Regions from separate parts of the Gordonia westfalica genome, predicted to be linked through region 2. Evidence: riboswitches for the same ligand, from Rfam matches in the RefSeq annotation. Region 2 holds a riboswitch; the other holds the start of a gene.
The links. A riboswitch is a leader RNA that binds a small molecule or an ion and turns the genes downstream of it on or off. The one in region 2 is predicted to bind thiamine pyrophosphate.
Positions count from the first base shown of each region.

Region 1 (15,098 bases), 1.1 Mb from region 2:
TTGAGGACCGAGGCGTCGAGTTGTTCGATCCGCCCCTCGAGCAGCGAGGCGAGTTCGGAGGTGATCGCCGCGCGGCCGCGCAGTTGCCAGACCCCGTTGACCTGCCGCAGTGTGTTCGCCTGTCGGGCGCCGTCCACGAGGTGTCTCAGGAACAGTGCGTTGCCGCCGGACGCCTCCCACATCTGAGACGCCGAATGTTCCTCGAGCTGCCCGCCGAGAACCGATTCGATCAGTTCGACGCTCTGCTGTTTGGTGAACGGGGACAACGTGATACGTGTGAGATGGTTGTCCTTCCACAACGACGTCACGGCATCCGGTACCGTTTCGCCGCTGCGGACGGTCGCCACGATGTGCACCGCACGATCGATGGCGAGCTGGTGCAGCAGCGTCGCGGACAACTCGTCGAGCAGGTGCGCGTCGTCGACGCCGATGACGACATCGCCGTCGGACAGCAGCGATTCGCGGGCCGCCGCCAGGTAGGTAACCGGATCGCTCGACGTCGCCGGACCGACGAGATGGGCGAAGACGCCGAGCGGAATCGACCGCGCCGACTCGGTACCGGCGACCCAGCGCACGCCGGTCGGCAGTTCGGCGGTGACGTGCCGCGCCAGGGTCGTCTTGCCCACCCCCGAATCACCGGTGAGCACGACGCCGCATCCGTTCGTCTTGCCGCTGAGCGCAGCGAGGATCGTGCGGAACTCACGCTCACGCTCGACCAGCGGCCAATTGGTGGACATGACAGGAAATTTTAGTCCGCACCGACGCTCCGCGGGCTGCCCGAACGATCATAGATGTGGCATCAAGACTCGCAATGTCACATTCCTGCCGTCCATATGGAGGACGGGTCTTTCCCCCGAGTCCGCGAACTACGCATCCCGGGCACTGGTGACGAAAATCGCGACCGCCAGCAGGATTACGGTTACCACTGCGAAGTATCCCAACGAGCCGTACGCATTCCAGTGAAAGGTGTCGGACCCACCGGACAAGAAGTTCCAGCCGTTGAGGAACGGCAGGAACGGCGTGATGTCCTCTCCGATGCGCGGGAGCACCGAGAGGATGCGTTCGAACGCGAACATCCAGCCCAGCACGATCGCCACCGCCCCGGCGGAATGCCGGACGAGAGCACCCACCGACAGCCCGATCAACGCACACAGGGTCGCGAAAACCGGCGTGCCCCAGAGCTGTCGTACGGTGTCCGGTCCCCCGAGCGCGATGCCGTTGCCGGTGAGCGCCTGACCCAGGCCCACCCCGACCAGACTCACGATCGCGGCCACCACGAAGGTGAGCCCGCCGAACACCACGGTCTTCGCGATGATCACCAGCGGCCGGCGGGGAACCGCCGCGAAGGAGGAGCGGATGGTGCCGAACCGGTACTCGGTGGTGATACCCAGGACGGCCATGATCGCGAAGATCGCGACGCCAAATTGATTCACGCCGACCAGGTAGTCGATCGTCCGCGTGTCGACCGACGCACGATCGGCGTAACCACCGGACAGCAGCCAACCGAGCAGCACGGCAACACCCACACCGAACACGACCACCATCGCCAGGCACCAGTACGGGGTCCGGGTGCTGGTCAGTTTGATGCGTTCGGCGTCGACGGCAGCGAGGGCGGGCCCGATCATCGCCGACCCCCTTCCGAGGCGCTCGGACCGGGTCCGACGGGTAGGAAACCGTCGCCTCCGTGATAGTCGACGGCGTGTGCGGTCATCGACATGAACACCTCCTCCAGCGAGGCCGATTCGGCGGCGAGCTCGTGCAGCGTCACGCCGGCCGCCGCGGCGATGTCACCGACCCGGTCGGTCGTCGTGTCGGGCACCCGCATCACCGGCCGCCCGTCGGCGTCGGGCGCACCGGGCGCCGGCGCGAGACCGGCCTCCACCAGCGCGGCGTGCAACTTCTCGAGCTCGGGCCCGCGGACCCGCACCGACTGGCGGGCTCGTCCGGTGAACTCGCTGACCGAACAGTCCGCGATCAGGCGCCCGCGGCCGATCACCACGAGATGGTCTGCGGTGAGCGACATCTCGGTCAGCAGGTGGCTGGAGACGAGCACGGTGCGACCTTCCGCGGCCAACTGCCGCATGAATCCGCGTATCCAGACGATGCCCTCGGGATCGAGGCCGTTGACCGGTTCGTCGAACAGCAGGGTGTGCGGGTCACCCAGCAACGCGCCCGCGAGTCCGAGCCGCTGCGACATGCCGAGCGAGAATCCGCCGGCCCGTTTGCGGGCCACCGAGGCCAGCCCGACGGTCTCGAGCACCTCGTCCACCCGGGACACCGGGATGCGGTTGCTCGCCGCCAGCCAACGCAGATGAGAACGCGCACTGCGATTGGGGTGGACCCAGTGCGCATCGAGCAATGCGCCCACCTGTCGCAGCGGATGGTCGAGGTCGCGATACTGCACGCCACCGATGGTCGCGGTCCCCGAGGTGGGGCGATCGAGACCCAGCATCATGCGCATCGTCGTCGACTTGCCTGCGCCGTTGGGTCCCAGAAAGCCGGTGACCCGTCCCGGCCCGACCTCGAACGTGAGGTCGTCGACCGCTCGCTGACTCCCGAAGTCCTTGGTCAGATTCGTTACCCGCAACACGACTCGACCATAGTCGCCGACAGCCCTTCGAGACGCGTCCTTCGCAAGCTCCGGACGCTCCTCAGGGAGCAGTGGGTTGCCGCCTTCGCAAGCTCCGGACGCTCCTCAGGGAGCAGTGGGTTGCCGCCTTCGCAAGCTCCGGACGCTCCTCAGGGAGCAGTTCGAGACGCCGGTGTCGATCAGGTGTGATCGGGCATCGGCGACGACGCCTGCGCCCAGAACCGTTTGGGGATTCGACCCGCCCGCGCGGCGAGCCGGCCGGCGATCACCGCATGCCGCATCGCCGACGCCATCCGTTCGGGGTTCTCCGCACGCGTGACCGCGGTCGCGAGAAGCACTCCGTCGCAACCGAGTTCCATGGCATGGGCCGCGTCGCTGGCGGTGCCGATGCCGGCGTCGAGGATCACCGGGAGCGGATCGTCGAATGCGGTGGAGCAGTGGTCGACGATCATCTCGATGTTGTGCGGGTTGAGGATTCCGAGTCCCGTGCCGATCGGCGAACCGAGCGGCATCACCGCGGCGACACCGAGATCGGCGAGTCGCGCGGCGAGCACCGGATCGTCGTTGGTGTAGGCGAGCACCACGAAGCCGTCGGCCACCAATGCGGCTGCGGCGTCGACGAGTTCGACGGCATCCGGCATCAGCGTGCGTTCGTCGGCCACCACCTCGAGCTTCACCCAGTCGGTGTCGAACGCCTCGCGGGCCAGCTGCGCGGTGAGGACCGCCTCGGCGGTGGTGTGGCATCCGGCGGTGTTGGGCAGGACCGCGATGCCGAGCCGACGCAGCAGGTCGAACACCCCTGTCCCGGAAGCGGCGTCGACGCGACGCACCGCAACGGTCGTCAGTTCGGTGCCCGACGCGACCAGGGCACGCTCCAGTGTCGCGAGGTTCGTCGCGCCACCGGTCCCGGTGATGAGGCGGGAGGAGAACTCGCGCCCGGCGATCCGGAGCGGGTCCGTCTCGGAACCGTCGGCGACGTCGACAACCAGGGACTCAGCCACCCTGCACCGCCGTCACGATCTCGACGACGGCGCCGGCGGCCATCGTGTGCTCCGACCAGCGTCCACGCGGGACGACCGCGCCGTCGACGGCCACCGCGATCCCCCGGTCGGGCAGGCCGAGCCGCGCGACGACATCTCGCACCGACACGTCGTCGCCGATGTCGAGGTTCTCTCCGTTCACGGTGATGGTCACTCCGATACTCCTTCCAGAATCCCCAGCACCCTGTCCGCGGTGCCCGGGGCGAGAACGATGCCGTTGCGGCCGTGCCCGGTCGCGACCAGCGTGCGGTCGTCGACCCGTTTCACGATCGGCAATCCGTCAGCGGTGCACGGGCGGAGTCCGGCACCCGCTTCGATGAGTTCGTAGGTGCGCAGACCCGGCATGACCTCGATAGCGTCGGCGAGCAGATCCGCGACCCCACCCGCCTGCGGAATGCGGTCACCGAAATCGCCGGCCTCGTATTGCGTTGCGCCGACCACGATCCCGTCCTCCCGCGGCACCAGATACACGGCTCGGCCATGGAGGCGGGCACGGACCACGTGCCCCGGGGTCGGTACCGACCACCGCGTGCGCCGCAGTCGCAGGATCTCTCCCTTCGCCGCATGCAGCGGCACGTCGGGAAGCAGTTCGGCGGTGCCGAGCCCGGCAGCGAGAAGGATCTGATCGCGCAGGCCGGCGAGTTCGTGGACATCGGCCAGGCCGCGCGCCCGGGCATCGGTGTACCGCACCCCGGCAGCGGCCCCGGCACGGCGCAAGGTGCCCAGCAGGCGCCTGTTGTCGATCGACCACTCCCCGACCGCCCGGTAACCACCGACCAGCCGCGAACTCAACGACGGCTCCAGAGAACGGATCTCGCGACCGGTGACCGTGCTGAGCGTCGCGTCGGTCCTCGGCTGGTTGGCCCAGACGAAGTCCGCGAGGTGACGGAGGTACTCGGCGTCGGCGGCCGAAGCGGCGACGAACAGGGAATCGGTGGCCGTCACGATCGCAGGATCATCGAGCCGTTTCACCAGCCCCGGCCAGCGCCGCACCGACTCCACCGACGCGGCCAGCGCGGCCTCCTCGCCCGGATGACCCTCGCCGAGCGAACCGAGCATGCCGCCCGCCACCCACGACGCCCGCCCGTCGTGACCGGCGTCGACGACCAGGACCTGCCAGCCGGCATCGGCAGCGACGAGCGCACAGGTCAGCCCGATGACGCCACCGCCGACGACGGTCAGCGCTCGGTCGGGCTGCTTCGAAACATGGCTCACGCCAGATCACCTTCCTTCGCCGGAATGACCCGGATCAGGTTCGACGGTCAGCGGAGGGGCCCGCACTCTCAGCCCGCCTGCCCGGGCTCCCGTGTGTTCTCGCGGTCCACCCTACGCCCGGCCATTGCGCGCGGGGCTAGCCTGGTCGCCGTGACAAGTGCCTCCGAATCGCGCCGCCGCCTGGACACCGCCAGGCTCTACCTGTGCACCGACGCACGACGCGAGCGCGGCGACCTGCTCGAATTCGTCGGCGCGGCTCTCGCCGGCGGCGTCGACATCGTGCAGCTCCGGGACAAGGGGTCCGCCGGGGAGAAGCAGTTCGGCACCCTCGAGGCCCGCGAGGAGCTCGAGATCCTCACCGCGCTACGGAGCGTCGTCGACGCGCACGGCGCATTGCTCGCGGTCAACGACCGCGCCGACATCGCCGCGCTCTCGGGTGCCGATGTCCTCCACGTCGGACAGGGCGACCTGCCGCCGCGCCTCGCTCGCCGGGTCGTCGGCCCCGACACGGTCATCGGTGTGTCCACACACGACCCCGAGCAGGCGGCCGCCGCGGCCGCGGACCCCGACGTCGACTACTTCTGCGTCGGCCCGTGCTGGACCACCCCCACCAAGCCGGGGCGTACCGCCGCCGGACTGGACCTGGTGACGACGACCGCCGCCGCGATGTCCGCTCCCGGGGTTCCGGACAAGCCGTGGTTCGCCATCGGCGGCATCGACGCCCCGAGAGCGCCGGAGGTGACCGCCGCAGGCGCTCGCCGCATCGTCGTGGTCCGCGCGATCACCGCCGCCGACGATCCGGCCGCCGCGGCCACCGACCTCCTCGGCCGGTTGTAGGGCCGGGCGACTGGAACCGCCCCCGCAACCACCCGCTGGGCCGGTACCGCGCCGCGCATATATATCGTCGTCGGTGAACCTGTGGAGGGCGTTTTCCAGGGGCGTTTTCCAGGGGCGGAATCCATTTGCCGCTCCGCACACAGAGGTCTAGGCTGGACCGACCATGATGTGCATCGATCGAGCGCTCGTAACCCGCCGCAGCGGGGTCTGATTCTGACCGACCCCCCGCTGCGGGTCGGTTGCGCTCTTCTTGTCGGTCATCCGTTCTTCGACCGAAATCGGCTTTCGAGATGCATCTTCTTCATCTGCCTCATCCATCCTTCTCACGACACGGGCACACGACCGCGCCGTCGGCTGATCCCATAGCCGAACACTTCGGCCGTCCGCTGCCCGCGGGCATGCGGGAGGAGACCATGGGATGACGTGGCAACGATTCACCGACGAGTACGCCGCCGGCGGTGCCATCCGGCTCGGATCGTGGTCCGTCGCACCGGCCCGGCAGGACCTCGTCGAATGCCGGGCGACCATCGCGATCGCCGACCGCATCATGTCGTGCAGCGCGGTCGCCGCCGGGCCTCTCGGCGCGATGACCTCGATCCTGTACGACCTCGGCGCGCCCGTTCAGATCCTGCGGCTGCACCAGCGTGAGGTCGACGGCGCGATCGCCACGTTCCTGCTGTGCGAGAACAACGGCAGGCAGGCGTGGGCCTTCGGCGAGGGCAGCACCGGCGACGAGGCGAACATCGCGGCACTGATCTCCGGCGCGAACCGGCTACTCGGACCCGCCGCAGGATGAGGTGCGACGTTACGCCTGCGGGTCGAGTGCCGCGATCCGCTCGCGCAACGTCGGCCAGGCCAGGCCGAATGCCGGATGCAGCGGAAGCTGGTCGACGTGCTGTTCGGAGACCCAGCGCAGTTCCGTCGACTCGAAGTTGGCCACCGTCTGCACCGGCTCGTCGGTCTCGGCGATGACCGTCGTGTAGGTCCATCCGCCGGGTGCTTCGTGGGTGACGACCGCGGCGAGGACCCGCAGTTCGTCGCCGCTGATGCCGGCTTCCTCCTCGGCCTCGCGGATCGCGGTGTCGATGGCCCCCTCATGCGAGTCCCGGGCGCCGCCGGGCAGCGCCCAGGTACCGCCCTGATGGGACCACGCGGCGCGATGCTGGAGCAGAACGCCTGTCGCGCCGTCGGCCAACGGCGCCCGGAGCAACAGACCCGCCGCGCCGTGAACACCCCAATACCGTGAACCGTCGGGATCGGTCACCCAGCCGTCGCCGTCTCCGCGCACCACGCCTCCTTGCAGACCCGACGAGCCGATCATCGGATTCCTCCACCGTAAGTGAGACACGCGCGACCTGCCAGGGCGATCCGCCGAATCAGTGAGAGGTATGGCTGAATCGTCTTCGACGACGACGGGACCGGCGAGGAGGAGGGCGCGGTGAGCCAAAGGAATGGAGCTTGCTCGGCTTCGACGCCGCCGCAAGCTCCGGTGAAACGGTCGGTACTGGTCGGTCGTCGTCGGTCACCGCCGGATGGCGGCGTCCCCCACGCTCGGCGTTTGCGCAGGTCAGCGGCTCGTTCGCCCAGTGGGCGCATCAAGCGATAGACGCAAAGCCGACGTGATTAGGTCGTCGGTTCGATTCCGACAGGCGGCTCCGGCGAACAGCCCCTGACCTGCGGAAACGCAGGGCAGGGGCGGTTCGGTTCTGGTGGTCGCGCGATGCGCTGGCCTCACGGCTCTGCCCGACACCGACGTCGCTCTCCTCTGCGACGGACCCCTCGCCGGCTGAGCGCTCGCGGCCGGCATCCTGTCCGTGTGCCGATAGGCCTCGCACCGCTCGGCAACGCAGCGTGGCATTGCGTTGCGTCGCGACCTGGCGACGGCTCGGCGGGGCGCGATCGTCTCGTGCGTTGGCGGACTACGGGAGCTTGGACGCGAGGACGTCGGCCGCCAGGATCTCGGGTGCTGCGCCCAGGAGGTGCTGGTTGGCCATCAGGGCTGCGACGATGGCGCCGTTGGCGTGGGCGTCGCGAGCGGCCTCGTCGGGGAATGCATCGAAGATCCAGAAGGTGTCGGCGTGGGTCCTGACCGCGAACCAGACAATCGTTCCTACTTCTTCGTTGGCGAGCGCGACAGCGCCGGCGAGCAGATCGGCGAGCGCGTCGTGCTGTCCATCGGCCGCGACGATCTTGGCGACGAAGGCATACGGAAGTGATGCGGGTGTGGACATGAGGGGTTCTCCTAGGTGTCGAGGTTTCTTGGTGAAGCGAGTTCAGCGTATGACGAGCAAGGGCATGTGAGAAGTGGCGTATACGGCAGTATTGCTATTGTTTACGTCATGCGTATCGGACTGATCGCGATCGACGGCTGCTTCGGTTCGGCTGTCGCGTCGATCATCGACATCGTGCGGGTGGCCGACGGAGCCCGCGGCGATGTCGACCCGCGGATCGACCCGATCGAACTCGCCATCCTCGGACCGAAACGGCGAGTGACCACGACGGCATCGATGACCCTGTCGGTGGACCACCCGCTGTCGGAGTCCGCAGAGTTCGACGTGGTCGTCGTCCCTGCGCTTGGAACCCTTACGGCCGCCGCTACCAACGACGTCCTCCAGAGCCGAGATGCTCGTTCGGTCATCGCCTCGCTCGGGCGCCTCGACGAGGCGACCACCCGGATCGCCGCGGCGTGCACCGGCGTGTTCGCTGTCGCCGAGACCGGACGGATGCATCATCGGCGGGCGACGACCAGCTGGTTCCTGGGGCCGGAGTTCCTGAAGCGCTATCCGACCGTCGCCCTCGATCTCGACACCATGGTCGTGGTCGACGGGAACCTCGTCACCGCCGGCGCCGCGTTCGCTCACATCGACCTCGCGCTCTCACTCGTGCGATCGATCAGCCCCGACCTGGCCCAACATGTCGCCAAGCTCCTCATCATCGACGAGCGTCCGTCGCAGGCGGCCTTCGTCGCCTACGAACATCTCCGGCACGAGGACCCGATCGTCGTCGAGTTCGAACGCTTCGTGCGCGCCCGCCTGGACGAACCGTTCAACGTCGCCTTCGTCGCGCAGTCGCTCGGCACCAGCCGGCGCACCCTCGAACGACGAGTCCGTGCGGCGCTCAACCTCACTCCGCTCGGCTTCGTCCAACGGCTTCGCATCGAACGAGCTCGGCACCTCTCAGCAACCACGGACTTCACCTCCGCCGAGATCGCGCTACGGGTCGGCTACGCGAACGCCGAGACTCTGCGCTCCCTCCTGCGTAGGGAGCGACGCCGTTCCTGACCTATCGCCATGCCTGTAGCCGGTGTCCTAGTGCTCGACTGGAACCACCTCTCAGCACGTCGCGTCGACGCTCCTGCGTCGCCCCTGGACGACCCACTCGACACGCCCGCAGCACAGCCATGTGACGTGTCCCGGCTTCCCGGACGGTCGGGGTTGGGTGGCTGTGATGTCGCTGCGTTCTCGTCGAGGGGGTCAGCAGACTCGATCAGGGTCGATTGGGATGAGACGCGAAGGCGGTCAGGTCAGGGCGGCCGAAGCCGGCCGGCGGGGTAGCGTCGGTCACGTCGAGGTCTTTCGGATGGATGGCGTAGGAACCTCCATCGTCGGGAGACCTCGACGTCTACCTGCGGACCGACGCGCCCGGCCGACCTACACCCTCATCTGGGAAGAGCCGGTATGGCGCTCCGGGGCCGACGACGGGCCGGACGTAGGTGTGCGACGTGCGACCGCGATGCCCGGAGGAACCCTCACCGATGGCATAGGCTGAAACACGCACGACCCGGTGAGCGATGACCCCCATGAGTCATTTCTTCGACAGGTCGCGAGAGCCGGAACGGGGCCGGCGACCGAGCGGCCGCACCGGAGACGATCCAGCGTTCGAGAAGGGGATCAGCTAGGTGACCGGCGATGCGTCCTCCGTGCGGACGGCACTCACCCGTGGCGGTCGCACGATCCGTCCGGCCCAGTCGTCGACGCCGATCCGCCAGGTCCTCGCCGATCGTCGAGAGCTCGTCGCGACCGCACGCGAACGTGCGCAGTCACCGTTCCAGACGCTCCGGCACTATTCGGTCACCACACCCGGCAAGCTGATCATCATCTGCGTCATCCTCGTCCTCGGCTGCCTGACCACCGGCTGGTACGCATCGACCGTGCTCGAGGACCGCACGCAGACCCTGCAGCGACTGATCGAACGCACCGAACCGCTCGCCGAGGCCGCGCAGGTCCTCTACAGCTCCCTGTCGATCGCCGACGCATCCGCGAACGCCGCGTTCATCTCGGGCGGCCTGGAGACCCCGGACCTGCGGCAACGCTATTCCGATGCCCTGGCGACGGCCGCGTCGTCGTTGATCCTCGCGACCGGTACGTCCAGCGAGCCGGGACCGGGGATGACCGAGGACGCGACCGAGCGGGCGCTGTCGTCGGACCTCGACACCCTCTCGACGTCGATCCCGGTGTACAGCGGACTGATCGAGACCGCGCGCACCAACAACCGACTGGGCAATCCGGTCGGGTCGGCGTACCTGGGCCAGGCGTCGTCGCTGATGCAGGACAAGATCCTGCCGGCCGCGCAGCGCCTCTATGAACGGCGTTCGATGGCGATCGCCGACCCGCAGCACTCACTGACCCGCCCGCCGTGGACCGTCTACATCCCGCTGTTGCTGCTGCTCACGGCGATGGTGCTGACGTCCCGGTATCTCGCGCGCAGGACCCGCCGTCGATTCAACGTCGGAATGGTCGCCGCGATCGGCGCGCTCACGCTGGGGACGGTGTGGCTGCTGGCCTCGGGACTGATGTCGGTCGCCGCGACCAGCAACGCCCGTACCGACGGCGCCGACCCGCTGCGCGAGCTGACCGCCGCGCGCATCCTGACCCAGCAGGCGAGATCCGCCGAGACCCTGGCGCTCATCCGCCGCGGCGACCAGGGCGGACTGGAACGTACCTTCGCCGCGACGACCGCCAAGATCGACGGCATCGTCGACGACGTCCGGAGCACTGACGAGGCCGGATCGGTGTCCGCGCAGCAGCTCGACCAGGTGAGCTCGGCGCTCGCCGAATGGAAGCGCACCGACGCCGCCGTCCGCCGGTACATCCAGACCGGGAACTTCGACCGCGCCCGGCAGCTCACCGTCGGGGACGGCCTCAACAGCTCGGCCCGCGCCTACACCGCCGTCGACACCGCCCTGGTCGACGCGATCACCACCGCGCGGACCTCGTTCCGCGACGACATCAACACCGCCCAGCGCGTGCTCGGCTTCACCGGGACCGGGATTCTCCTACTCGCGGTTCTCGCCGCGATCGCGATCGTCGGTGGACTCTTCCCCCGAATACGGGAGTACCGATGACCCTCCCCCGCCTTCTCCGCCCCGGCCACGCGCGTCCGCGCCGCCTGCCGGCCGCGGTCGTCCTGCTCCTCGTGGCGTTCGTCGCGACCGGCTGTGTCCGGTTCCCCGCCGCCGAGGCGCCGCCCCCGACCGCGACCGCCGTCCCGCTGGTTCTCCCCGGGGTCCAGACCGACGTGCCGGTCGAACCCCCACCGAGTTCGGAGGCGTGCAACGCGACACTCACCCTGCGTCCGCCGGCACAGATGCCCGAGCCCGGGAAGATGCCCCGAATTCGACGATGGCCGGGATCTTCGAACGTGGTCGGCTCATCGTCGGACTCGACATCGGCTCCAACCTGTTCAGCTTCCGCGACCCCATCTCCGGTGACATCCAGGGCTTCGACGTCGACATCGCCCACGAGATCGCGGGCGCGATCTTCGGCGATCCGCAGCGCGTCGAGTTCCAGGTGCTCAGCTCGGCGCAACGGATCGACGCACTGCGCGACAAGACCGTCGACGTGGTGATCAAGACGATGAGCATCACCTGCGACCGGCTGCGCGACATCAGCTTCTCGGCCCCGTATTACGTGGCGTCGCAACGCATCCTGTCGTTCCGTAACTCGAACATCGCCGGACCTTCTCAGCTCGCCGACAAGCGGGTCTGCGGGGCGCGGGGCACCACCTCGATCGGCCGGATGCAGTCCATCCAGCCGCGGGTCCGGATGGTCAGCACCACCACGTGGGCCGATTGTCTCGTGCTGCTGCAACAGGGTCAGGTCGATGCGGTCACCAGCGACGACGCCATTCTCGCCGGACTCGCCGCGCAGGACCCGTGGGTCCGGGTCGTCGGCCCGAGCCTCGGCGAGGAGTTCTACGGAGTGGGCATCCCCAAGGGTGAGGACGACATGATCCGCTTCGTCAACGGGGTGCTCGAACGTATCCGGGCGACCGGCCGCTGGCAGCAGATCCGCGACCGCTGGTTGTCCATCCTCGACAGTGGATTCGGCGCACCGCAGCCGTACTACCGGGACTGATGCCCATGAGCTATGCCGGCGAACCATCACACGCCGACCCACACGGTCCCGAGAAGCGGGACGGGGCGGCTGCCGACGCACCCGAGGAGGTCGGCACCCAGCGCGTCTCACTCGCCGACCTGATGGGCGACGACGAGCCGGACACCGACCGGAACGCACCGGACGAGAGCACGACCGACGAGGTCGCCGAGGTCGGCACGCAGAAGGTCGATCTCGACGACCTGATGGCCGAGTCCGACGACACCACCGAACCGCGCCGGGTATCCGATCCCGATGTCGGAACGCAGGCGGCCGCACCCGCTTTCACCGTCGGTATCGCGCCGCCGGACCGGTTCGACAGCCAGACCGACCGGGTCGTCCGAACCCGGGCGACACAACACCCCGAGCCGGATTCGGGTCCGCTCGGACGGCGACTCGTCCCGCGCCGACGCCCCCCGGTCCACGAACGTCGTCTCGGCAGCGGCCTGGTCGAGATGCCGAAGATCACCGACATCGAACCCGAGGACGCGGTCATCGACGACCCGGTGATCGCCGAGAACAAGCGATTCTGTTGGCGCTGCGGCAAACCCGTCGGAAGACTCGAAGGAGAGGGTCAGGGTCCGCCCACCGGCGACTGCACCAACTGCGGTGCGCGGTATTCGTTTGTACCGGGACTCGCCCAGGGGACTCTGGTCGCCGATCAGTACGAGATCGCCGGCGCGATCGCCCACGGCGGACTCGGCTGGATCTACCTGGCCATCGACCGCAACGTGAGTGACCGCCCCGTCGTTCTCAAAGGGCTTCTGAATTCCTCGGATTCGGAGGCGCAGCGAGTCGCGGTGGCCGAACGCCAGTTCCTGGCGTCGGTGAACCACCCCGGCATCGTCAAGATCTACAACTTCGTCGAACACGTCGACGACGACGATCGCTTCGGCTACATCGTCATGGAGTACATCGGCGGTCAGACGCTCAAGCAGATCACCTCGGGTGACCCCGAGAAGTCGCTGCTGTCCGTCGAACAGGGCCTCGCCTACATCCTCGAGGTGTTGCTGGCCGTCGGCTACCTGCATTCGGTGGGCCTGGTCTACAACGACGTCAAACCCGAGAACATCATGGTCGGCAGCGACGAGGTCAAGCTCATCGACCTGGGTGCCGTCTCGCCGATCAACGGCTACGGACACCTCTATGGCACACCGGGTTTCCAGGCACCGGAGATCGTCAAGACCGGGCCGCAGGTCGCCACCGACATCTACAGCGTCGGACGCACTCTCGCGGTGCTGACCGTGCCGATGGAGATGCGCAACGGCCGCTACGTCGACGGCCTGCCGTCCCCCACCGAGACCGCCGTCTTCCGCGACAACCCGTCGTTCTACCTTCTGCTGCAACGTGCCACGGCTCCCGACCCGGCCGACCGGTTCGCCTCCGCCGAGGAGATGAGCACCCAGGTGCTCAACGTGCTCCGCGAGACGGTCGCCGTGCACACCGGCGTGCCCCGGCCCTCGTTGTCGACGGTCTTCACCCCGCAGCGCTCGACCTTCGGCACCGATCTGATGCTCGCCCCGGTCGACGGCTTCTTCGACCCCGACCAGGCCGCGTTCTACGATCCGGTCGACATCGCCACCGCGCTCCCCCTGCCTCTCGTGAATCCGTTGGATCCTGCCGCGAGCCTGCTGACCTCGGCCGCCCTCTCTGACCCTCGGCAGACCCTCGACTCGATCAACACCGCACGCGCAGAAGGTTTCGCATCGCTGTTCGGCGGACGCCCGGTGAAGAACGCCCATCCCTCGCTGGAGATCGACCTCGCCGAGGCGCGCGCCCACCTCCAGCTCGACGACGTCGACACCGCCCTCGCACTGCTCCGCGATGTCCGTGAGCACCACGGCGATTCGTGGCGGGTGGAGTGGTACATGGGTATCTGCGCCCTGATGAACGACGAACCCGAGCTGGCCTACGAACGGTTCGACGAGGTCCTGGGCGCGATGCCCGGCGAGGTCGCACCGAAACTCGCGGTGGCCGGCACCGCCGAACTGATCGGCCGGTGGCTCGCCGACGAGGACGGGCCGTCGAAATCCGCCGACCGGATCGCCCGGTTGTACGACGTCGCGCAGCACCACTACCACGATCTGTGGCTGACCGACCACAGCATCGTGACCGCCGCCTTCGGCCTGGCCCGCCTCGCCGTGGCGGCCGGAGACTTCGACGGCGCGATCCGCCCTCTCGACGAAGTACCCGCCACCAGTAGGCATTTCAACACCGCGCGGGCGACCGCGATCATCGCCCTGGTGCACGGCCGACCCACCTCACAGGTCACGCGTAACCAGATCGTCGAGGCCGCACGACGACTCGAGCAGATCCCCGACACCGAACCCCGCAAGTCACGCATGCTCCTGATCGTGCTCGGTACCGCGCTCGGCTGGATCCACGACAACCCGGAGGACGAGGGCTCCGACAAGGAACCCTCGACGCTACTGGGCTTCCCGTTCACCGAATACGGAATCCGCACCGGCACCGAGAGATCCCTGCGCCAGCTCGCACGCCAGACGCGCAACAACCGCGAGCACCGCTTCATGCTCGTCGATCTCGCGAACTACGTGCGGCCCAACACGCTGTTCTGACCTCGATACGCGGCGTCCTCGCTGCGGCGACGAGGTCGATGGCTGCGGCGCACCCCTCCGCTCCCTGAGGTGCGAGGAGCGTTAGCCGCCGGGCTGAGTGAGCGACGAAGGAGCGTATCGACGTCGACGAGCCCCGAAGGCTTCGTGACACACCGTCGTTCACCCAACCACCGATCGACCTCAACCCGACCCACAGACGTCGATCGACATCTGCCGGTCGAGTTGAGGTTCGGCAGTCGGCATGCGGGCTCCTCGAGGATCAGAGACGACGGGTCCTCCACCGGAACCGGGTCTCTTGTGCTCGACGATCGCCGGGGAACCGCGACGATCGCGTCCCCGTGAGCACCGGCGGAGGGCACATTCCCCTCGGACGCCACTGAGCGGGACGCGAATGTCGACCCACCCGGCGCGGTGTGCCGCAGTCACCCCGCCGGCTCGGTGCACGACACCCGTATCAACATCGCAC
Region 1 covers NZ_FNLM01000034.1:4,441,404-4,456,501, reverse strand. The annotation lists gene BLU62_RS25885 (LuxR C-terminal-related transcriptional regulator) at 1-737, opposite strand, end outside; gene BLU62_RS25880 (ABC transporter permease) at 867-1,625, opposite strand; gene BLU62_RS25875 (ABC transporter ATP-binding protein) at 1,622-2,590, opposite strand; gene thiG (thiazole synthase) at 2,770-3,591, opposite strand; gene thiS (sulfur carrier protein ThiS) at 3,584-3,784, opposite strand; gene thiO (glycine oxidase ThiO) at 3,781-4,845, opposite strand; TPP riboswitch at 4,839-4,948, opposite strand; gene thiE (thiamine phosphate synthase) at 4,996-5,682, shown strand; gene BLU62_RS25850 (hypothetical protein) at 6,101-6,478, shown strand; gene BLU62_RS25845 (NUDIX hydrolase) at 6,488-6,970, opposite strand; gene BLU62_RS25840 (putative quinol monooxygenase) at 7,602-7,913, opposite strand; gene BLU62_RS25835 (GlxA family transcriptional regulator) at 8,022-8,963, shown strand; gene BLU62_RS25825 (hypothetical protein) at 9,581-11,026, shown strand; partial or broken gene BLU62_RS25820 (glutamate ABC transporter substrate-binding protein) at 11,023-12,038, shown strand; gene BLU62_RS25815 (serine/threonine-protein kinase) at 12,038-14,632, shown strand.
Region 1: another riboswitch for thiamine pyrophosphate. It lies ahead of thiO (glycine oxidase ThiO); the one in region 2 lies ahead of thiC (phosphomethylpyrimidine synthase ThiC).

Region 2 (15,098 bases):
GGATTGGGGGTCGACGCCGGTCGGTGAGAGCGTCAACACCGAGATCGGCTTCCGCCTGGTCTCCTCGGTGCAGCTGCTCGCCGCCGCGACGATCATCTCCACTCTGCTGGGCATCGCGCTGGGCGTCTACACCGCCCTGCGCCAGTACAGATTCGCCGACCGCGCGTGGCAGTTCATCTCGATCGCGATGATCAACCTGCCGGTGCCGGTCGTCGGCCTGGGCATCGTGCTCGCGGCCATCTCGCTCAACCAATCCCTCGGCCACAGCCTGGTCTACGTGTCCGGCGCGTCGAGCGTCGGGGTCGAGGGCTTCTTCCCGGTGCTGTTCGACCGCATCCAGCACCTCATCCTGCCGACGATCACCCTCGTCGTGATCCAGTACGCGGGACTGCATCTCCTGCAACGGTCGATGGTGCTCGACACCATCAACGCCGACTACGTCCGCACCGCGCGTGCGAAAGGGCTCACCCGAGGAGTCGCCGTGCGCCGGCACGCATTGCGCACCGCCATCATCCCGGTGGCCGTCGGCGTCGCGTTCGCGATCCCCGCGGTGTTCACCGGCGCGGTCCTCACCGAGACCATCTTCGGCTGGGAGGGGATGGGCCGGTACTTCGTCACCTCGATCAACACCAACGACGTCCACGGTGTGGTCGCGGTCGCGGCGTTCGGCGCGCTGGCGACCGCCGTCGGTGCGATCCTCGCCGACCTCGCCGTGGTCTACCTCGATCCGAGAGTGCGGGTGAGCTGATATGGCGATGATGCCGCCGGAACCGCGCGGCCCGCAGTCCGGGCACCTCGACGCCACCGCTCCGATCATGGGCGAGACCGGTGGGCTCCTCGGTGAGTCGGACACCGCGTCGGCGCCGCCGGCGAGGCGTCGTACCGGTCGGGCAGCGATCTTCGCCAAGCGCTACGCGCGCAACCGTTCCGCGCTGCTGGGCCTGGCCGTCTTCGTCCTGCTCGTCCTGTTCGCGCTCTTCGGCGGGTTGTTCACCGCCTACTCCTACACCGACACCGACTTCCTGGCGATCGGCTTCCCGCCGACGACGGAGGGCTCGGACGGCGCGCACTGGTTCGGCACCAACGACGCCGGCAACGACCTGTATGCGCAAGTGGTGCACGGACTCCAGCGCTCGCTGACGATCGCGCTGATCGTGTCGGTCGGCACGACCGCCATCGCCGCGTTCCTCGGCGGGGTCGCCGCCTACTTCGGCGGCTGGGTACAACGCGTCGTCCTCGGCGTCGTCTACCTCCTGCTCGTGGTGCCGACCTTCCTGATCCTCGCTCTGGTCTCCAACAGCACCGGCGGGGACTGGCGGTGGCTGATCGTCGTGCTCATCGCCTTCGGGTGGATGATGCTGGCGCGCGTGATCCATTCGCTGGCGATGACCGTCCGGGAACGCGATTACGTCACCGCCGCAAGGTATCTAGGCGTGTCCCCGGTGACGATCATCCTGCGGCACATTCTTCCGAACATCGCGTCGTTGCTGGTGATCAACTTCGCGCTCGGCGTGGTGGCCACCGTGCTCGCCGAAACCGGGCTTTCGTTCCTGGGATTCGGGGTGAAGATCCCCGACGTCACCCTGGGGTCTCTGCTCCAGGCGGGCGCCGGGACGCTGGCCGCATCGCCGTGGCTGTTCTGGTTCCCCGCCGCCGTGCTGGCGCTGCTGACGGTGTCGATGGCACTCATCGCCGACGGCCTGCGCGACGCCTTCGATCCGACGTCGAGTGGAGGTGCCCGCCGATGACGATCTCGTCCGATCCGGTGCTGACGGTCCGCGACCTCAGGGTGGACTTCGGCAGTGAGGCGGGGGTCGTCGACGCCGTCCGCGGACTCGACTTCGACCTGTATCCCGGACGGACCACGGCCATCGTCGGTGAATCCGGTTCGGGGAAATCGGTGTCGGCCCTGGCCGTTCTGGGGTTGCTCCCCGACACCGCGCGGGTCACCGGTTCGGTCGCACTGCGGGGCCGCGAACTGATCGGGTTGTCGGACAAGGAGATGTCCGCGGTCCGGGGTTCGGAGATCGCGATGGTCTTCCAGGACCCGATGTCGTCGTTGACCCCGGTGTTCACCGTGGGAGCGCAGATCTCCGAGGCACTGAGGGCCCATCGGTCCATCACCGCCAAGCAGGCCTGGGCACGCTCGGTCGACCTGCTCGACCTGGTCGGCATCGGTGATCCGCAGCGACGCGCCAAGGCTTTTCCGCACCAGCTGTCCGGCGGGATGAGGCAGCGCGTGATGATCGCGATGGCGATCGCCAACGACCCGTCGGTGATCATCGCCGACGAGCCGACCACCGCCCTCGACGTGACCATCCAGGCCCAGATCCTCGACGTGCTGGCCACCGCCCGCCGGGAGACCGGTGCCGCGATGCTGCTGATCACCCACGACCTGGGGGTCGTCGCCGGACACGCGGACGACGTCGCGGTCATGTACGCCGGCCGATCGGTGGAGACGGCCGACGTCGACACCCTGTTCGCCGGGCCGCGGATGCCGTACACCATCGGACTGCTGGGGGCCGTGCCGCGGGCCGACCGTCGGACCGACGCGTTGATCCCCATCCCGGGCACGCCCCCGGTCCTCATCGACGTGCTCGACCAGTGCCAGTTCGCGCCCCGGTGTCCCGTCGCGATCGACGACTGCCGTCGGGGCGAACCGGCGCTGGCGGACGTGACCGACGACCATCGGGCGGCGTGCGTCCGGGTCGGTGAGATCGACGCCGGTGGCGAGATCGCCGGTGAGCCGGTGTTCGGCGTGCCCGAGGTGCCGACCTCGCCCGTTGCCACCGTCGCCCGAGAGGAACGACCGCCCGTTCTCGACGTGGAGGACATGACGAAGGCATTCCCGCTGACCAGCGGATTCCTCAAGCGCCGAGTCGGTTCCGTGCGCGCGGTCAACGGGATCAGCTTCGACATCCGGCGCGGCGAATCGATGGCCCTCGTGGGCGAGTCGGGCAGTGGGAAGTCGACGACCCTGCTCGAGATCATGGACTTCGCGCAACCGGCCGGCGTCGTGCGGATCGGCGGGGTCGATCCGGCATCGGTACGCGCGCGTGAGGCCCGCGCGCTGCGCCAGAAGGTCTCGATCGTCTTCCAGGATCCGTCGGATGCCCTGGACCCGAGGTTCACCGCCTTCGACATCATTGCGGAACCGCTTCGGGCGTTGGGGGTCTCGAAGCCGGAGACGGAGGAGAAGGTCGCCGGTCTTATGCGACGGGTCGGACTAGATCCCGTGCACGCCGACCGGTTTCCCGGCGCCTTCTCCGGCGGGCAACGTCAGCGACTCGCGATCGCGCGGGCTCTCGCCACCGATCCCGACCTGATCATCCTCGACGAACCGCTGTCGGCCCTCGACGTCTCGGTGCAGGCGGACATCGTCAACCTGATCCGTCGACTGCAGGCCGACGGCGACATCGCGTACCTCGTTGTCGCCCACGATCTCTCCGTGGTCCGGCATCTCGCCGACCGCGTCGCGGTGATGTACCTGGGGGAGATCGTGGAGTCCGGGCCCACCGAGTCGGTGTTCGCCGACCCGGCGCACCCCTACACTCGCGCGCTGCTCTCGGCGGTGCCGGTTCCCGACCCGCGCGTCGAACGCGAACGGCAGCGGATCGTCCTGCACGGCGAACAACCCAGCGCGACAGACGAGATCGTCGGGTGCGGTTTCACCAGCCGTTGTCCGTTGCACGCGCGGCTCGACGACGAACGCCGTGAGCGTTGCCGGACGGTGATCCCCCGACTCCGGCCGGTCACGGCGGATCATCGTGCGGCATGCCATTTCCTGGAGGAGGACCGGTGATCCGCTGGTGGAGGCTGATCGCGGCGATCGCGATGACCGTCGCGTGCGTGAGCGGCTGCGGTGCGGCAGTGGACACCGGTGCGGTGAAGACCGAGGGTGCCTCGCTCAATCTGCAGCCCCGGGAGAACCTGAGGGACGGCGGAAGTCTCACGACGGCCATCACCGAGGTGTCGCCGCAGTGGAACACCTTCCACGCCGACGCCACTCTCTACACGCTGGCCCTGTGGCGCTGGTACAACCCGGTTCTCGCCTACTTCTCACCCGAAGGCGAGTACTCGCCCAACCCGGACTTCCTGACCGATGTCCGCACCGAGACCGTCGATCAGAAGACGGTGGTCACCTACACCCTGAATCCGAGGGCGTACTTCAACGACGGCACACCGATCGACTACCGCGCCTTCGTCGAGACGTGGCGCACCAGCAGAGGCGTCGACGACCGCTACATCGCCAGTTCCACCGACGGCTACAACCAGATCGCCTCGATCACCCGCGGCGTCGACGACCGCCAGGCGGTCGTGCGGTTCGACGGCGTGTACGCCTGGCCCGACGGGCTGTTCAACGTCGTGCTCCATCCGAAGGCAACCGCCCCCGACGTCTACAACAAAGGCTATGTGAGACAACCACACCCGGAATGGGGGGCGGGGCCGTACACGATCGGCTCGTACGACGCCGACAACGGCACCGTGGTCTTCGAACGAAACCCCAAGTGGTGGGGGAGACCGGGCAAGCTCGACCGCCGAGTCTTCCGGCAGATGGAGTCGCAGGCGGCGCTGAACGCCTTCCAGAACGGCGAGATCGACGCGACCGGGGTGGCGGCCAAGGACGCCCGTGCGCGGGTCCTCACGATGAACGGGATCGACATCAGGACCGCCGCCTCACCACAGCAGGCGCTGCTCGTCCTGAACCTCGATGCGCCGATCCTCTCCGACCGGACCGTCCGGCAGGCGGTGTTCACCGCGATCGACCGGGAGACGCTCGCGCGCATCAGGTTCACCGGGCTCAACTACACCGAGGAGCTCCCCGGATCGTTGTCGCTGTATCCCTTCCAGCCGGGGTACGAGGACAACCTGGCGGGCGTGGTGTCCTACGACCCCGCCAAGGCTGCCGAGCTGCTCGAGGGCGCCGGGTGGCGCGCGGGGGACGACGGTGTGCGCAGCAAGGACGGCAAACGGCTGTCGCTGGTCCTGCCCAACGTCGGCGACGACACAACCTCGCTCAACCTGTCACGTGCGCTGCAGGCGATCCTGGGCAAGGTGGGCATCGATCTGGTTGTGCAGCAACGCCCCTCGGCGGACTTCTCGGCAGTCATCGTCAACAAGGAATTCGACCTGTTCATGATGGGGTTCTCCTCGAGCGACCCGTTCGGCATGGCCTACTTCTGCCAAGTGTGGTGCAGCGACTCGCAATTCAACCCGGCCGGCGCCGGATCGCCGGAACTCGACGCCCGGATCGAGGCGATGGCGCGGATCGGCGACCCGATGGCGCAGATCGCGGCCGGGAACCGGATCGAGCGAGATGCGTTCGCGCAGTTCTCCAACCTTCCCCTGTTCAACGGCCCCGCGATGGTCGCGGTGAAAGAGGATCTCGCCAACTACGGTGCCGGGCAGTTCTACGTCGGGCCGATCGAGGACATCGGCTGGGAGAAGTGAGGTCCTGATCCGGACATGATGGTGATACGGTCAGCTCGTTGCGACATCGGTGTCGCTCCCTGCGCTTCCAGGTGACTTCGTCATCTGAATCATCGCGGAGAGGCCTGACTTCTCAGACCACGTCCGGATGGGGTGCTGCACAGCCGGATCGCCATGCGATCGGAGCTGCCGCGCGGACCGCAGAAAGGGTGAGACGTCAATGACCGAGAAGGACGAGAAGAACCTCCAGCAGGTACTGGACAAGATCGCGAGTATGGACGAGCCGAGGCGAGGCGTGATGCGTCGAGTGCACGAGGTCATCGTCGCCGCCGCTCCCGAACTCAAACCGCGGATCTGGTACGGGATGCCCGCATACGCCAAGTCCGCGAGCACTCCGGCGCTGATCTCGTTGCGAAACGATGAGCTGATGAACCTGAGTCTCACGGAGAAGGCGGCCATCGAGCCGGCCGGTGGCCGCGACGGTCTCCTCTCGCCGTCCGCGTGGTACCTCGAGGACCTCGACGAGGCCACGGAAGCACGTATCGGCGAGATCGTTCGAGCGGCGGTGCGGTGATGCCGCCGACGTGCGCCGGCCGGATTCGGTCGGCTGCGCGTCAGTAAGGGCCGCTCACCCGCCACAGCGGGTTCACCGGGCCGTGGCCGGCGCCGAGCGGGTAGGCGGCGGCCAGGCCGCGGGTGACCCATTCCTTCGCGAACGCGACGGCGTCCGGCACCGGGAAACCGTGTGCCAGCGCGGAGGTGATCGCCGCGGCGAGCGTGTCGCCGGCGCCGTGGTCGTGGGCGGTGTCGATCCGGCGGTGGGTGAGTTCGACGAACTCCGCGCCGTCGTAGAGCAGGTCGGGTGAGTGGTCGCAGGAGCGCAGGTGCCCACCCTTGACCAGCGCCCACGCGGGTCCGAGATCGAACAGCGCCTTCGCCGCGTCGCGCTGGGAATCGACATCCACGACGTCGATCCCGGTGATGAGCCGCACCTCGTCGAGGTTCGGCGTCACCAGCGTGGCGAGCGGGAAGAGGTTGTCGCGCAGCGTGTCCAGTGCCGAGTCGGCCAGCAGCTGGTTCCCGTGCATCGACGCACAGACCGGGTCGACGACCAGCGGTGAAGAACCGTCGCGACCGATGCCGCTCTCGGCGCACTGGGCGACGACGGCGTCGATGATCTCCGCCGAGGCCAGCATGCCGGTCTTGGCGGCCCCGATGCCGATGTCGTCGGCGACCGTGCGGATCTGGGCGGCGACTGTCTCCGGTTCGATCTCCTGGAAACCGCTGACGCCCAGCGAGTTCTGGACGGTCACCGCGGTGACCGCGACGCAGGCATGCAGGCCGAGCAGCGCGAACGTCCGCATGTCGGCCTGGATACCGGCGCCGCCACCGGAATCCGATCCGGCGATGGTCAGGACGCGGACCGGCGTCGAACCCGGCGTCGCGACGGGCAGCAACTCGAAGCCGGTCACGCAGAGCCTCCTGCGCTGCTCTCGAGGGGCAGGTAGACGCGGTTGCCGGCCTCGGCGAACTCGGCCGATTTCGCGGCCATCCCCTCGGCGATCTTCCGGTCGATGTCCTCGGCGGTCACCAGGTTGTTCTCCTCCGCGTAGGCGCGTACGTCGGCGGAGATCCGCATCGAGCAGAACTTGGGACCGCACATCGAGCAGAAGTGGGCGGTCTTCGCCGGCTCAGCGGGCAGGGTCTCGTCGTGGTACTCGCGGGCGGTGTCCGGGTCGAGGGCGAGGTTGAACTGGTCGATCCACCGGAACTCGAAGCGGGCCTTGCTCAATGCGTCGTCCCGTTCCTGTGCGCGGGGATGTTGCTTCGCGAGGTCCGCGGCGTGGGCGGCGATCTTGTACGTGATGACGCCGACCTTCACGTCGTCGCGGTCGGGCAGCCCCAGGTGCTCCTTGGGCGTCACGTAACAGAGCATGGCCGTTCCCGCCTGGGCGATCATCGCCGCACCGATCGCGGAGGTGATGTGGTCGTAGGCGGGTGCGATGTCGGTGGCCAGCGGGCCCAGCGTGTAGAAGGGCGCTTCTTCGCAGAGCTCTTCCTCGAGACGCACGTTCTCGGCGATCTTGTGCATCGGGACGTGCCCGGGACCCTCGATCATCACCTGCACGCCATGGGATTTGGCGATGGTCGTGAGTTCGCCGAGGGTGCGCAGTTCGGCGAACTGGGCCTCGTCGTTGGCGTCGGCGATGGACCCCGGTCGCAGACCGTCACCGAGCGAGAAGGTGATGTCGTACCGCGCGAAGATCTCGCACAGATCGTCGAAGTGGGTGTACAGGAACGATTCCCGGTGGTGTGCCAGACACCAGGCGGCCATGATCGACCCGCCCCGCGAGACGATGCCGGTGACGCGACGGGCCGTCAGCGGTACATACCGGAGCAGCACTCCGGCGTGCACCGTCATGTAGTCGACGCCCTGTTCGGCCTGCTCGATCACCGTGTCGCGGTAGATCTCCCACGTCAGGGCGACCGGATCGCCGTTCACCTTCTCGAGTGCCTGATAGATCGGCACGGTGCCGACCGGAACAGGGGAGTTGCGCAGAATCCACTCCCGCGTCGTGTGGATGTCGGCGCCTGTCGACAGGTCCATGATGGTGTCCGCGCCCCATCGGGTGGCCCACACCATCTTCTCGACCTCGTCGGCGATCGAGCTGCGCACCGCCGAATTCCCGATGTTCGCATTGACTTTCACCGCGAACCTCTTGCCGATGATCATCGGTTCCGACTCGGGGTGACGATGATTCGCCGGTATCACCGCGCGACCGATGGCCACTTCGGAGCGGACCAGTTCGGCGTCGACGCCCTCGCGTGCCGCGATGTACCGCATCTCGTCGGTGATGATCCCGGCGCGGGCCCAGGCGAGTTGCGTGCTCGCGCCGTCGACCGGAGCCGGGCGGTTCCACTCCTCGCGGATCGGCGACAACCCGCGCTCGACGTCGATGACGGCCTCGGTGTCGGTGTACGGCCCCGAGGTGTCGTAGACGTCGAGGTGTTCGCCGTTGGTGAGGTGGATTCGACGCTGCGGGACGCGCAGGTGATCGACGGTGAGGTAGTGCTTCGAACTTCCCTCGATCGGTCCGGTGGTCAGACCTGAAGTCGTGGGTGCGGTGGATAGACGTGTGCCCATGATGGTTCTCCCTACGCCGGCATTACCCGGACAGGTTCGAGCGGTCGGCGACCGCCCGTCGCCATCTCAGCCCTCGGTCATCGTGAGAGCCCCCGCGGTGTGTAGTTGTGTTGCGTCCGCCACCATACAACGTCTCGAGGCTCAGGACCTCGCGCCGGGGATCCGCTCCAGGACTCAACGGTTACGGATCCGTAATGTAGGCTGTGACCCTAGTCACATGGGTCCTTGTCACAGAGGTCTGGCGTCGAGAAGCGGCGCATGCCGGTGACCTCACATGACGACCACGCGAGGAGGTGTAGGTGCTACGCAAGAACCGGCATCGACCGCCGCAGTCGGCGAGATCCATCCTGCAGCAGATCGCTCAGGTGGTTCACAATCCCGACCGCGACCGGTTCGAACTCTGGGTCGCGGGGATCTCGTCGGCGTACTCGGATATTCGATGGAGACCATCGACGGCCAGACCACCATCACCGTCCTGCACACCGTGCTCTACGACGAATACAGCGGCCACGGGCTCGCGACGCGTCTCACCCGGACGGTCATCCACTTCGCTCGTGAACGGAACGCGCGGCTCCGGCCGGTGTGTTCGTTCACCAAGAGCTACCTCGACCACCACCCGGGGATCGTGACGCTCGCGCCGGTGTGATTTCGACAGGCTCAATCAGCGGTGGAAGGGGCTCAACCAGCGGGGGAGTCCAGCAGCGTCGTACGCAGGACCTTCTTGTCGATCTTGCCGACGGCGGTGACGGGCAGGGTCCGCACCACGCGGACCGTGTCGGGGAGCTTGAACGACGCCAGGCCGCGGTCGGCGAGGAATGTGCGCAGCGTGGCCAGCTCGAGTGGCTGGGCCGGCGGATGGTCGTGCGAGAGTACGACCGCGGCGCAGATCTTCTCGCCCAGTGCGTCGTCGGGCAGTCCGACGACGGCGACCTGCCGCACCGATGGGTGTGCGAGCAGGTTCTCCTCGACGTCGTCGGCGGCGACGTTCTCGCCGGCCCGGACGATGGTGTCCTTGATGCGTCCGGTCACCGCGAGGTGCCCGGACGCCAGGCGGGTCACCTTGTCACCCGAGCGGTAGAAACCGTCGGGGGTGAAGGACTTCTCGTTGTGGGCCTGGGCCCGGTAGTAGCCGCGGATCGTGTACGGACCGCGTACCAGCAGTTCGCCTTCTTCGCCGTCGGGGACGTCGGCGCCCTGGTCGTCGACGACGCGGACCTCGTCGAACTCCGACATCGGTGAGCCCTGCACCTCGTGGACGAGGTCGCGCGGTTCGTCGGTCCGGGTGTAGCAGACGAGTCCCTCGGCCATGCCGAACACCTGCTGGACCACGTCGCCGAGCGCCTCGTCGAGGGCGACGGCATCGGGATGGGCGAGTTTGGCGCCGCCGACCTGCAGGAGTCGCAGCGAGCTGATGTCCGCGGGCTCCCATTCGGTGGCCGCGCACCACAGCTGCGCGAGGGCGGGGACCAGGGCGGTCACCGTGACGCGGTGGCGTTCGATGAGATCGAAGGTGTTGTCGGGGCTCGGATTGTCGGCCAGGACGACGTGGCCGCCGACGCCAAAGACGCCGAGGATGCCCGGGCAGCACAGCGGGAAGTTGTGTGCCGCGGGCAGTGCGACGAGGTAGGTGTCCTCGGCGGTCAGATTCGCGACATCGGCCGAGAGTCGGGCGTTGAGGTCGTAGTCGTCGTGGGTGCGCGCGATCAGCTTCGGCAGGCCGGTGGTGCCGCCGGAGACCAGGAACAGTGCCGGGATTCCGGCGTCCGGCGAGGCCGGGAGGTCTACCGCCGCCGGGTCGGCATCCGGGGCGACGGCGAACGGCCCGGGATCGCCGGAGATGAAGACGTGCTCGACCTGGGGGACGCGCGCCTGCAGCTCGGTGGCGAGATCCCGGAAGTCGAAGCCTCGCCGCCCGTCTTCGCCGATATAGGCCACGGCTCCGGCACCGGCTGCCAGGTGGGCGATCTCGGTGATCCGGTGGGCGGGCAGGGTCATCACCGGCGCGACGCCCGCGCGCAGCAGGCCGAGCAGGTTCACCACGAACTCGAGCGAGTTGTTCTGCTGCAGGACGACCCGCTGGCCGGGGCGGAGTCCGGCATCGACGAATCCTGCCGCCCGCCGGAGCGATGCGGTGCGCAATTCGGAGTAGCTGAGCGTGAGCGGCCCGTCGGTCGACGCATCGGTGACGGCCGGGGCGTCCGGGGTGCGGTCGGCGCTGGCGCCGAAGCCCGCAAACAGCGGGAGACCGCGGAACAGTCCCGCGTCCCGGTAGCGGTCCGCCTGGGCGTCGGCGTACGGGGTGAAACCGTCGAGCAGGTCGGTCGCGTGGTCCAGATGCGTCGGCATGGGACCCATTCAAACACAGGCAGGATAGGGTAACCTTACCGGTCGGTCGGGTTGTGTGATGCGCGCCATCGACCGCGAGGAATTGTTTGCTTAGGCTGTCCTAATATCCCTAGGATCACTGGTGCTGCCGCCCACGACCGGAGGACAAGGACATGTCGCTGACGACCGATTCGCCGACCTCGAAGCTCAATGCTGCGGCGCTCGGCCTCGAGGGGTTCGAGCGCCTGATCACTCCGGCGACGCCGTTCAGCGAGGCTGTGGCTGCCGAGATCACGGCAGCGTGGGCGGGCTCGGGAGAGTTCGGCGACCACGTCGTCTACGAGCGCAATCGGCGCTGGACCTTCGCGGCGGGAGTCCGCGCGCGAGTCGTGGTCACGCGCGGCGAGATCATCGTCGACGACCGGGGGAGTCGGACGGTCGCCGCGTGGCACGGTGACCCCGCGGATGCCCTGGCCGCGGCGACGGCGTCGCTGTCGATCGACGACTGGCGCCTCTACGGCTGGGTCGGCTTCGACTTCTGCGCGCCCTACCACGGCATTTTCGACCGTGTTCCCGACGACACGGTGCTCGCGCACCTGATCGTCCCGGAGTTCGAGGCCTTCGTCGGCGCGGACGGTGTGGACACCGGCACCGCCGATCCCGAACGTGCGCGCCTCCTCCTCGAGATCGCTTCCACGGCAGGCGCTCCCGGTGAATCACGTCCCGTCGATGTGCGAGTCGACACCGAGGACTACCGCAGTCGTGTCGCCACCGCCGTCGGCGAGATCGCCGCGGGTCGCTATCAGAAGGTCATTCTCTCCCGCGCGGTCGACATCCCGTTCCCGGTCGACATCGCCGCCACCTACGCCCGGGGGCGAGCCGACAACACCCCGGCCCGTTCGTTTCTGCTGTCGCTCGGCGATCTCGCGGCCGCCGGGTTCAGTCCCGAGCTCGTGGTCGCGGTTCACGACGACCGGACCGTGGTCACCGAACCCCTCGCCGGTACAAGGGCGTTCGGGATCTCTGCCGATCACGACGCGGCCGCCCGTGCCGAACTCCTCGCCGACGCCAAAGAAGTCGCCGAGCATGCGATGTCGGTGCGCGCCTGCTACGACGAGATCGCCTCGATCTCGGCCGCGGAGACGACCGCGGTCAGCGCGTTCATGGAGGTACGTGAGCGCGGCAGCGTCCAGCACCTGGCCTCGACGGTGAAAGGCACCCTCGCCGACGATGAGAGTCCCTGGCGTGCACTCGAAGTCGTATTCCCGTCGATCACCGCCTCGGGAGTCCCCAAGTCCGCGGCCGTCGAGGCCATCGACCGGCTCGAATCCCGGCGTCGCGGCCCGTATTCCGGTGCCGTCCTCGTCGCGTCGTCGTCGGGGGAGCTCGAGGCGACGCTCGCACTGCGCACCGTCTTCTCGTCGGGAGACAGGGCATGGCTGCGGGCGGGTGCAGGCATCGTTGCGCAGTCGACTCCCGACCGCGAGTTCGAGGAGACGTGCGAGAAACTCGGCAGCGTCGCCCCGTATGTGATCCCCCGCTGACCACCGGTTACGTTCAACCCATCACCCTTCATCACAGGAGTCACCACATGTCCGACAACATCACCGAAGCGCTGCGCGGCATCCTCGAGGAGGACCTCGACCTCGCTCTCGGCGACGTCACCCGTGAGTCGAGGCTGATCGACGACCTGGGTCTCGATTCGGTCGCGTTCGCGATCGGCGTCGTGGCGATCGAAGAGCGGTTGGGCGTGAAGCTCACCGAGCGTGAACTGTTCGAGTCCAAGACGGTCGGCGACCTCGAAGACCTGGTCCGCGCGAAGGCCGGAACCGCGGTCTGAGGGGCTACGGGGGGATGGGTGTGGACACCGGAGTGCAGACGTACGCGGAATTGCTCGATGCCGCGTTCGACGAGCAGGTCACCGCGTGGACGGCGCAGGCCGAGAGGGACCATCGCTTCCCTCGTCCGTTACTCGAGCATCTCGGTGAGGCAGGAGTTTTCACCCAGAAGTGGGCTGATCGCAAGCACACCGATCTGCATGATCACTTCGCTCTGGGCCGCCATCTCGGATCGCTGGGTTCGGCTGCCATCGGCGTCGGAGTCAGTCTGCACGATTCGGCGATCGCGATTCTCCGTCGCTTCGGCCGCAACGACTTCCTGAAGGACCTCGCGCAGCGTGCGATGACCACCGACGCCGTCCTGTGCATCGGTGCTTCCGAGGAGCAGGGCGGGTCCGATCTGCAGAACTCCGAGACGCGGATCTTCGCCGAGGACGGCGGATACCGGGTCGTGGGGCACAAGAAGTTCGTCTCGCTCTCGCCGGTCGCCGACTACATGTTGGTCGTGTGCCGCGGCGTCGAGGACGGCCCCGACACCGGCGGAAACGTCGCACTGGCCGCCGTGCCGATCGACAAGGTCCGCGTCGGTGTGCCGTACGAGAAACTCGGCGCAGGACCGCTCGACACCGCCCCGGTCACCATCGACGCCTGGATCCCCGAGGAGGCGCTGATCGCGCGCCCGGGAACGGGTCTGGCCGTCATCAGCTGGGGCCTTGCGCACGAACGGTATTCGGTCGCCGCTCAGATCGCGGCCGCCTGCGATGTGATGCTCGGGGTGACACTCGCCCGCATGATGGAGCGCACGCAGTTCGGCAAGAAACTCTACGACCACCAGGCACTCCGGCTGCGGGTGGCGGATCTGCAGGCCCGCGTCGACGTGCTGAGCTACTCGCTCGAGGGTGTCGCGGCCGGCGGCAAGATCAACCTGCGGACTGCCGCGGCTCTCAAGGCGACCGCGGCGAACCTGGGCGAAGAGGTCGCCTCGGAATGCCTGCACATCTTCGGCGGTATCGGCTACCTCGAGACCGAGACCCCGATCGGACGCTGGTGGCGCGACATGAAACTCGCGCGCGTCGGCGGCGGTACCGACGAGGTGCTCTGGGAATTGGTCGCTGCGGCCATGAAACCCGACACCCGGCGTTACCAGCAATTCTCTTCCGGTTCCGACAACCCGACGCCCTGAGCGTCCCTCATCCAGGCGGTCATATGAACAGCCCAGTCACTTCCCCGGCAGACGCGCGCGTCACCGAACTGGCACCCCCCGACCACACCTACCTGCACATGGACACCGACAGCCGGCCCATGCACTGGTCGATGTTCCTCGAGATCGACACGCAAGGAACGCTTCTCGGCGTAGACGAGGTTCGGGCGCGGGTCCGGGAGCGGGGCCGGCTGTTCGAGATCTTCCGACTCGGCGTCAAGAACGGCCGGTGGCGAAAGCCCGAGGTTGTTCTCGCCGACGAGAACTGGGACGCGGGCGAACACGTCTCGGAGCTGGGCTTCACCGACCGTGACCACCTGCAGCGTCGTGTCTCCAAGCTCCTGGAGACGCCGTTGCCGCGGCCGCGGCCGTTCTGGGACATCACCCTGTTCACGCCGTCGGCAGGTGCCGAGGGTGTCGGCCAGTGGGTGCTGCTCCGGGTGCACCACAGCATCTCCGACGGCATCGCCGGTGCGGCCTTCGCGGCGCTCCTCGCCGACGGGGAGCCCGAGGATCTCGCCGAGTTCGAGCGTTTCGCGACGAGCCCCCGGTTCCACATCAGCGGCATCGACCCGGAGAAGCTGGGCGAGGCCAAGGCGGCGTTCAACGAACAGCACGCCGCCGGTGGTGGCAAGAAGCGCGCCTGGCCGAGCCTGACGAAGTCGGGACGCCGCGAACACGCGCTGTTCAGCACGTCTACCCGCACGCTCCGCAAGGCGGCGAAGGCCAACGGCTCCAGCGTGCACGAGTTCGTCCTCGGGGCCATCGGCCGCGCGCTCAGCATCGACCCGCCGGCAGCGCCGCAGGCCGACGTCCTGCGCGTGACCCTCCCGGTGACCCTCGACGAGGAGTTCCGCCACACCGGCAACGCCGTGTCCGTGGCCCTGCTCAACCTGCCCGGCAACGAGACCGACTTGTCGCAGCAGATCGAACGCGCGCGGGGTGAACTGAAGACCATCGCCGAGCGGCGGCCCGAGCTCTATCTGGCCGCAGCCGACGACCTGCCGCGTGCGCCTCTCTGGGGCCTGCAGCGGGCGATCGTGAACGCCTCCATGGGACACATGCACCCGGACATCCACATCGGGATCAACCCGGGCTTCTCTCGGGTGCGGTCGGTGCTGGGCAAGCCGATCGTCGGCCTCACCCCGCTGTCGCCGCT
Region 2 covers NZ_FNLM01000034.1:3,351,418-3,366,515, reverse strand. The annotation lists gene BLU62_RS20865 (ABC transporter permease) at 1-748, shown strand, start outside; gene BLU62_RS20860 (ABC transporter permease) at 750-1,748, shown strand; gene BLU62_RS20855 (ABC transporter ATP-binding protein) at 1,745-3,802, shown strand; gene BLU62_RS20850 (ABC transporter family substrate-binding protein) at 3,835-5,451, shown strand; gene BLU62_RS20845 (DUF1801 domain-containing protein) at 5,651-6,004, shown strand; gene thiD (bifunctional hydroxymethylpyrimidine kinase/phosphomethylpyrimidine kinase) at 6,045-6,902, opposite strand; gene thiC (phosphomethylpyrimidine synthase ThiC) at 6,899-8,575, opposite strand; TPP riboswitch at 8,567-8,681, opposite strand; partial or broken gene BLU62_RS20830 (GNAT family N-acetyltransferase) at 8,875-9,221, shown strand; gene BLU62_RS20825 ((2,3-dihydroxybenzoyl)adenylate synthase) at 9,254-10,921, opposite strand; gene BLU62_RS20820 (salicylate synthase) at 11,074-12,444, shown strand; gene BLU62_RS20815 (acyl carrier protein) at 12,492-12,740, shown strand; gene BLU62_RS20810 (acyl-CoA dehydrogenase family protein) at 12,755-13,921, shown strand; gene BLU62_RS20805 (wax ester/triacylglycerol synthase domain-containing protein) at 13,945-15,098, shown strand, end outside.